DNA from 4 places in the Lysinibacillus telephonicus genome. Region 3 is predicted to be linked to each of the others. Evidence: riboswitches for the same ligand, from Rfam matches in the RefSeq annotation. Region 3 holds a riboswitch; each other region holds the start of a gene.
The links. A riboswitch is a leader RNA that binds a small molecule or an ion and turns the genes downstream of it on or off. The one in region 3 is predicted to bind cyclic di-GMP.
Positions count from the first base shown of each region.

Region 1: another riboswitch for cyclic di-GMP. It lies ahead of MKY04_RS17905 (DUF5667 domain-containing protein); the one in region 3 lies ahead of MKY04_RS19700 (methyl-accepting chemotaxis protein).
Region 2: another riboswitch for cyclic di-GMP. It lies ahead of MKY04_RS21760 (methyl-accepting chemotaxis protein); the one in region 3 lies ahead of MKY04_RS19700 (methyl-accepting chemotaxis protein).
Region 4: another riboswitch for cyclic di-GMP. It lies ahead of MKY04_RS18990 (pyridoxal phosphate-dependent decarboxylase family protein); the one in region 3 lies ahead of MKY04_RS19700 (methyl-accepting chemotaxis protein).

Region 1 is NZ_CP155468.1:3,686,916-3,689,124, reverse strand. Features, by position in the region: gene MKY04_RS17910 (metalloregulator ArsR/SmtB family transcription factor) at 128-757, opposite strand; cyclic di-GMP riboswitch class I at 1,095-1,179, shown strand; gene MKY04_RS17905 (DUF5667 domain-containing protein) at 1,258-2,209, shown strand, end outside.
Region 2 is NZ_CP155468.1:4,499,704-4,501,912, forward strand. Features, by position in the region: gene MKY04_RS21760 (methyl-accepting chemotaxis protein) at 1-1,396, opposite strand, end outside; cyclic di-GMP riboswitch class I at 1,488-1,574, opposite strand; gene MKY04_RS21765 (VUT family protein) at 1,816-2,209, opposite strand, start outside.
Region 3 is NZ_CP155468.1:4,092,545-4,094,753, forward strand. Features, by position in the region: gene MKY04_RS19700 (methyl-accepting chemotaxis protein) at 1-1,222, opposite strand, end outside; cyclic di-GMP riboswitch class I at 1,467-1,578, opposite strand; gene fdhA (formaldehyde dehydrogenase, glutathione-independent) at 2,184-2,209, opposite strand, start outside.
Region 4 is NZ_CP155468.1:3,906,543-3,908,751, forward strand. Features, by position in the region: gene MKY04_RS18990 (pyridoxal phosphate-dependent decarboxylase family protein) at 1-1,432, opposite strand, end outside; cyclic di-GMP riboswitch class I at 1,578-1,661, opposite strand; gene MKY04_RS22325 (GtrA family protein) at 1,939-2,209, opposite strand, start outside.

The sequences.
Region 1 (2,209 bases), 410 kb from region 3:
AAAGAAAAAGAAATCATTTTATGGCTGCAAAATGTAAGAGAAGTGAGTATTTAAATGACATACTCACTTCTCTTAATTGGGAATTATAGGTGGATTAAGGATCACTAAATTTAATTAGGTATTATATTTAATTAAATTTCAGTTTGAATTTACAATGATCATCTCCGTCTGTTTTACAACAAACTCGGCGAACTTGATCCGTGTCCAGTACATTTTTAAACATTTCTGTCTCACAACGGCAAGCCATTTTAAACTCCTGTGCAACAGAATAGATAGGGCAGTTATATTCAATCAACTCAAAGGTTTGGTTATCTAATTGGGTAACATTTGCCATATAACCTTTTTCATTTTGTATGTTAACAAGTTCATCAATTTTTTCAGTTATTGATTTATTGTTCATTCGATTTTTGTATTCTTGAGTAAGTCGATTTTCTCTTCTCTCGAACAAAAGCTGGATGGATTTCTCACCATGAAGTTCTTCTATATCCCTAAGAAACTCAAGTGTTATTCCCTCGTAGTTTTTAGGGAAAATTTGATCCCCTTTATCTGTCAATGAGTAAACTTGAAGTGGTCGACCCATTGATTGTTTAGTTTCAGTAGATTTAACAAGTCCTTCATTTTCTAAAACAATTAGATGCTTTCTAACAGCCATATGAGTAATATTTAATAGCTCTGTTAGTTCATTAACTGACAATGAAACTTCTTTTTTCAGCAGCTCTAAAATACGATCTTTAGTATTGATTTTAGCTTTAATCATACAATTCACCTCAATTCTTAAGTAAATCCATACGATGATTTAAACCTGATTAAACTATAAAATGGGTTGGGAACTACCACACTACTTATTTATTATACTATAAAGTATAAAATGTAAAATAGGAACCATTGTCACAAATTTAAAAGCTAGTTTAAAAAAATAGAAAGTTAATAGAAATACATAAATTTTGCAAACACACTATCCAGTTAAAAAAGGTTTTAGCTTTTTAAAGAATATAGGAAAAGGATGTGAAAGATATAGTAAAAAATATTTATAGTCATCCTTTTAACTATAAAGTATATTTTAATTAGATAATGAGAACGGAATATTGTTCCTCATTTGAAAAAGGCAAATCTATCGAAAGGTAGAGACGCAAAGTCACAGATCTTCCGTAATTATACAAAGATGGCTGGGCTGCCAAATGAAGAATGGAGAAGCTACTCAGATAATACCTGAGTCTATCAAAATTCTTCCCTAATAAATTTTGGAGGGATTTTTTTATGTCAAAAAAGTATTTTATTAGTAATGTCAGAAATGTGTTGGCTACAAGTGTAATGGCAACGGCGTTTGCTTTTGGAAGTGGACAGGCATTGGCAAATGAAGAGCAGCCAGTTACTCAACAAGTTGAAGAGCAAGTTGTAGAAGAAAAAGAAGTTAAGGAAGTTGCACCTTCCGAGGAACAACAAACAACAGAAAATACTATCGATGATTCTAAAACTGTTGAAGGTGTAAACGAAGATTCATTAAGTAAAGTTGAATCTGAACCAAAAGTTACAAACGAGACTGAAGAAGGAACTAACGAAGAAACAGATGGTGAACCAGTAGTAGAGGAAAGCGAAGATACTGAAAAAATTGAAGAAGAACCTTCTTTAATACCAGGCGACTTTTTTTATTTTATGAAAAAATTAAAGGAAAATGTCCAATTGGCACTTACATTTGATGATGTAAAGGAATCAGAGCTACTAGCATCTTTTGCAGAAGAACGTATTGCAGAAGCAGAGGCATTACTTGCAGACGGTGAGGAAGAGTTAGCTAGTGAATTGCTAGAAAAAGCATTAGAACAGCAAGAACTAGCTTTAGAAAAATATGAAGAAGAAAAAGAAGCAGAACAAGAAGTTGAGGAAGAAGGAACTGAAAATACTGAAGAGACAGCTGCAGAAGAAGACGCTGATTCAGAAGGTTCTGAGCTAGAAACTAAATTCGCTGCAAATATCATTGCTTTACAAGCCGTTTTAGAAAAAATAGAAAACCCTAAAGCGAAAGAAGCAATTGCAAAAAATATCGAAAAAGCACAAGAAAAGCTTGAAAAGAAAATAAATAAAGAATTAACTAAGCAAGCAAAAAAAGCTGAAAAGAAAAGTGAAGAGCTTGAAGCTACTACTGATGAAAAAAGCTTAGAAGAAAATGTGGACGTTGAAAATAAAGAAGTAATTGTAGAAGAAAATGAAATTG
Region 2 (2,209 bases), 410 kb from region 3:
GTGTATTTGCTGAAGTCATTTCAGCAAAATAGGACATTTCATTTAGGGACAATGACACTTGTTTTGTTGCTGCTGAAACATCTGTTGATGATAAAGCAATCTGTTTAATTCGATTTGCAACACCATTGATTGATTCATAAATTCGGCCAAAAATTTCGCCAGTTTCTTTAACAACCTCTAATCCCGTTTTCGCCTCATTAATTACTTGATCCATTGATTTTGCTGAAGAGACTGTGTCTTCTTGAATAGACTTTATTATACTTGTAATTTTACTTGCGGAACCAACTGATTCCTCCGCTAATTTCCTAACTTCATCCGCTACAACAGCAAATCCCTTTCCATGCTCTCCAGCTCTTGCTGCTTCAATTGCAGCATTTAAAGCTAGCAAGTTTGTTTGAGAAGCAATGTCTGTAATAATTTTAACGATATCACCAATTTCTTCAGAACGATGATTCAGTTTTTTTACCATCTCTGAAGATGAGCTTACTTTTTCATTTATTAATTGCATCTGTTGAACAGTTTTATAAATCATTACATTTCCTTCATTTGCTTCATCTGCTGTAGCTATTGAAATTTCGGATAATTCCTTAGCTGTTTCGGTAATTTCATGAATCCCATGGTTGATTTCCTGAATTGCTGCAGAGCTGCCCTCCGTTTGCTGCCTCTGTATGTCGGCACCGCTAGATATCTCTCGAATATTTGCTGCCATCCCATTAATGGCTAATCTATTTAAATCATAATTTTCATTTAGCTGTACTGATGCATTTATTAGTTTTTCAGAGCTAATTGATAGTTTTTCGATTACTCCACTTAAAATTTGTTGTTTTTGTTGTTTTTGATCTAAATCCGCTAATAGCTTACTCTTTTGAATCGTTTGCCATGTGATGGCACCTGAAGTTCCTAGTAAAAATAAAGCGTGAATTATAAGCATTGAAAATGGGTATTCCAACTGTCCAAACACGTATTCACTTAAAAAGAAAAAACCTAATAAATGCTGGATAGTAAAGAGCAGAGTCATAACAATAATAAGATTTACTTTTTCATAATAACCAACTATAGCAACTACCATAAAAATTGAGAAATGATATTCTACCATTCCTTCTCCGCCAGCAATCATCGACATACTGCCAAATGTAATTGTCAATGTATTCAAAAGAGGTATTATTGAATGATCGTTATTTTTACGATAAAAGAAAAGCGTTGTGATGAGTAATAGTATAGGGATACTTAAAAAAATGTTAAGAACTAAATCTGATTGCTGAATGTGATGAATTGGATGTTCATCGATCCAATATAAAGAAACATTTAATACTCGATGAAGGAAGTGAACAATTATTGAGGCTATAAGAATTATTGAAGATAAAATAAGAATGATACGGTTTTTTGCACTTTCCAAACTAATAATCCCCCTTATGATTGCAATCGCCCCCGCTAAACCGTTGAAAAATCTACTCAAAAAGTGAGCAGCCAAAAACTTCATTAGATTTTTCGGCAACCCGGCTATCATAGTTTTTTCAAACCTTAGACCCGTGGCTTTGCGTCCCCATTTTTCAATGAGTTTGCCTTTTCAAATTAAGTTAAATTGTAAGCATTTTCTGGAAAATAACCTGATTAATGCAATTTTCTATTATGTTACCATTTTATTATAAGCAAGTCTATATATGGTAAAAATTTCACTCTTATCAATTTGAGATTTTCGTTAGAAAAGTATTAAAAACAAAACGCAAGAATGATATTAATTATCACATCCTTGCGCTTTTTGTAAGTCTTTTTTACTATTAACTTATTTTAAGGAAAATTATTAACTATAATTTATTATTCTGAGATTAGAGGTTTTCTATTAATTACACGAACTCGGTTATAAATTAGTGCACCGAACATTTGAATTACTGTCTTTACGATGATTTGGCCTAATATAGCCGCTGGAATAGCTTCCCATGGTAAAACATTTGCACCAATCGGACTTAAACCAATTACTACAAAAATTACAGAGTCGAGACATCCTCCAACAATCCCGCTATATAATACTCGCCAAGCAATCGGAAGTTTCAAACGTGTATAAATTTCTGTATCAGCCGTCTCGGAGATTACAAATGAAATTGCAGATGCCATCACAATCCAAACTGTATCCCCAAGTATGAATGAAACAATACCTGATAAAATTAATGCAATAAAAATAAATAAATAGGTCTTTGCTCTGCCATATTTA
Region 3 (2,209 bases):
TTTGATTCGAGGCTTTTTGATTCTCAATAGAAGATGCTGCCAGTTCCTCAGATGTAGCTGATAATGCCTGAGATTCTAATGAAATCTTTTTAATCGTTTCTTTTAAACTATTAGACATAATATTGTAATTCTTACCCATATCTCCAATTTCATCATTTGATTTAATCTCAACTAATTGAGTTAAATCACCTTGAGACATGGCTAATGATACATCACCAATATTTTTGATTCTTCGTGTTATACCTTGACTCACGAAAATAGAAACGATTATAGCTATTACTGCAATAATTCCACCAATAATAGAGATATTTGTGCGGATGGAGTTTGCCGTCGCTAAAAGTTCACTCTTTTCGATGACAGTGATATATTTCCAGCCTTCATTTTTTGATGTGACTGTGTTTAATACATATTCTTTTCCATCAATTATTGCTTCAAATGAACCATCTTTACTTAAATCCTCTAGTTCCGGAACATTCAGTTCGGAAATTGGTTGGAAATTCAGTTCTGGATTCTTTGGATTTGCAAGGATTGTTCCATCCTCTTGCGCTAGAATTACATAACCATTTTCTCCTATGCTGATTTCCTTAATCATATTTGTTAAACCATCTAGACTTACATCCAGACCTAACACACCTATTTCTTTTCCGTCCTTTTCAATCGTAACAACATTACTTACGATAATTCCCTCTATTCCAGTTGCTGCATAGGCGCTTGTTAACTTTACTTTTCCTGGATCTTCAGCTGCTGTCGTATACCAAGGACGATCTCTTGGATCAAAGCCTGCTGGCACAGGACCCTCTGGATATTGGACATAACCTCCATCCGATGTGCCTATATAAACATAAGCTGCATTTGGATGACTCTCACTAAATTGAGAAAACACCTCATATATTGCTCGCTCTTTTTCCCCATTAGTAGAAGGAGTCATGTCAATTGAATCTTCCCCTGCTACATCCATATAGGAGGTAATACTTGAATCAGCATTTATAACAGATGGGTTGGTAGCTAGTAAACTCACGTTTTCCCTAATAGATTCAAAATACATAGAAATTCCATTATCAACCTGTTTAATTTCTCTTTCACTAAAATTGAGATAATCTTTCTCAGTTATTTTGCTAACTGTATTATTTACTAAAAATCCAACAAAGATGATCGGTACTAACGATAGTAATAAAGAATAAATTAAAACTTTTGCTTTAAATGAAAATCTTCTTTTATTCATATTGCCAAACCTTTCTATTGTTTTAGTGAAACTATTAGAATTTCCACATCTTGCACGTCAATAAACTGTTATCATCCCTCTCTAAAACTTTCACTACACAAAGTTATTGCTAAATATTATAAATGTACAAAAGCTTGTTTTATAATTAGCAATCATCTAGCTTATGGAATAAAACTTGCCAAAAAAAAACTACTCTATTTTTCATAGAATAGCCAAAGGATTTAAATTAGTAAGAATCCGTAAATTTGGTAACCAGGCGATCATCGTTTAAATTGCAGGATTTTGATTCATCCTACTAAACCTTAGACCCTAGGCTTTGCGTCCTACCCTTTCGGAATAGTTTGCCTTTATCTTCCATAAATATAAGATTAAACTCATCTCTTATAATAATCGCATGTAATTATACAAATTTCAATAATTTATGACAATAAAACCAAAATACTTATTATTTTCTACAGGAAAAACTATGCACTATATTATAATCGGGATAATTAAATCTTCCTAGAAATACTATTGTAAATGCAATACGAAGGTTCTATGGCTAAATGAAAAAGACTCCTTCTCTGATCTATTAGAACAGTACCTTCCTCTATTAGAATGAGTAAGCCTGAAAATCAAAAAAACACCATCTCTTAGGTTAATTGCTGAGAGATGGCGTTAAGAGTAATACTATTTAATTTAAAGTTTGATTGCTAATTCAAGCTTCTTGATAACCGCTCAAACACTGTTTGCCTTACAGCATGCTCTCTGAGTTACAAGGCATTTTAACGCAACAGATGTCCATGCCTTATTTGGGGCAATGTCAGCGCTTACTAATTAGTCATCATCTCGGTGAATTTCTACCCTCATCAACAATTGAAATAACCATGGAAACTTCAAATTTTTCGCTTCTCACACCTGAAATAATTTTTTAGCTAAATCTAATGTAATATTACTCATAATAATAGGCCATTTGTCTAACTTATTTATTTAAAATTTCATGAGGAT
Region 4 (2,209 bases), 190 kb from region 3:
CAAATAATCGATCGTTTAATTCGTTTGTTTTTTCAATTTCATCGACCTTTAATTTTCCGCTTATTTCAAGATCCCATTTTGCTTTATTCTCATACAATCTAAAAGTAGTAATTGGTCCGATTGTTTCGCTATTAGTAATACCTATTCTAGGGAAATTTGTTATTAATTTTTTACGGAAAGCTAAATTTACACGAATATAGTTAGCTAGTAATTGTTGATAACCTTCCACACCAAAAGCTAATAATGATGCATAGATGGAAATTGCGCTTCCCATTCGCGAGCATTCTAAAGTATATCCTGTATGGTAGCTTCCATAGCCTCGATTGCCTACATACGGTGTATCAAATTCCTCTAGGTCAAGTAAGCCAAAGTCTTGTCCATTTTTAACTAAATAAAGGCTTGCGTTGTAAGGGTTTTGTCCAAGTTTATGGAAATCAAAACAACAACTATCAGCAAGATGAATATATTTCATTCGATTATTTATTTTCTTCAGACTTGTTAATACTTCTTCTTCAAATTGAAGTGGATTGTTCATAAAATCATATTCACGGAAAAAGCTATAAAATCCGCCCATCGCAGAATCCGCATGAATATGAATTGGTTTTAATTGATATTTCTCTTCTATTTCAGCAGCTATTTCTTTAATTGCTTTAACATCATCGATTCCAAAACTATCAGTTGCTCCTGTAGTTGCAACAATATAAACTGGAATTCCTCCATTTTGAATGACTTTTTCCAGTTTTAATCTTAAATCATCTAAGTCCATGGAATGATCTGATCCTGCTTTAACAGTTATTAAATGATTGCTCCCAATTCCAGTTGCCTCAACAGATTTTAGTAAACTATAATGAGCATTTTCAGAAGCAAAGCAATATAAGTTATTTGGAATGCCTTCCTTATTTGAGTTTGGAAATTGCTTAACAATCGCAAGCCGCAAGCCGTTAAATACAGCTCCTTGACCACCCCATGTCGTATAGCCCCAGCTTTTTGTATAATCATATCCCACTATCTTTGACATCATCGAAATAACTCTAACCTCTGCTTCTGTCGCTGCTGGTCCATAAACATCCCACAAACTATTTGAGTTTAATAAAGATGCTGTTAATTGGCCGATAACTCCCGGAATACTTGCTAGCGGAATAGAATTAGTTACATAGTTTCTTGTTTGATAAGGACTTCCCTTTGAGAGATTTATTAACTCATGGACAACTTGTTCCATTTCAATTCCCGTTTGAGGTGTATTTGTATTCTCTATAAGTTCTTTATAAAAATCATCACTTTTTTCTTGAATAGTACCTAACGTAGATTTGTTAGGATTTTTTAAATTGTCGATGTTCATTACCAAGTTTTCAATATTTTTTAAGAATGCCTTTTGTTGAAGCTTGCTTCCATCCTCACTTGGAAATAGTTGTTGTACACTTTTAAAATCCATTGTCATTCCTCCAATTGCTTATTTTAAAGCCTTTTATAAACGTTCTTTATAAATTGGAAATTTAAAATAAAAAACATTTACTTACAAAAAAAAGCCCTTTGAAAAAAGGGTTGCAAAATGTTAGAAAAAAATTGTATTCATAATAGATTGCAACCCAGCCGTCATAGCAATGAACCTTAGACCTGAAGCTTTGCGTCCTCATTTTTCAATGAGTTTGCTTTTATTGTAATTATTTACATTATGACGTAATAATACCATGTGGATTGGGTCATTTTTCTAATTTTATTAATTCTGAATAGATAGAATATTACTACTAATCATCTTTTAAAAATGTGAAATAATAAATGCTAATTTACTTTATTAGGAAGCCAAATATATATAATTAACTAAAATGAACAAAAAAGACACCCTATAAAGAGTGTCCGAGAATTACAAATCATTATGTATATATCATCGTGATGTTAGAATGCAAAATTTATTATTTTCAATTAAGGATTAAGTACATTTTAATATTGTGATTGGAAAGTCCAATAGTTATTTAATATAAAATTAACAATAGGGATTACTAAAATTGTAACTAACTCCCCTACAAAATAGTGATAATCAAGGATACGTACAATAAAAAACATTAGCAAGAAATTCAGTGTAAAACCAATTGTGGATACAATAAAAAAACGCAATAGTTTCTGATATGTAACATTACTACCAAATGTATAACGTACATTCAAAAAAAACGAAACAATAGTCATTATAATGAAGGCAATAGCTGAAGCAATT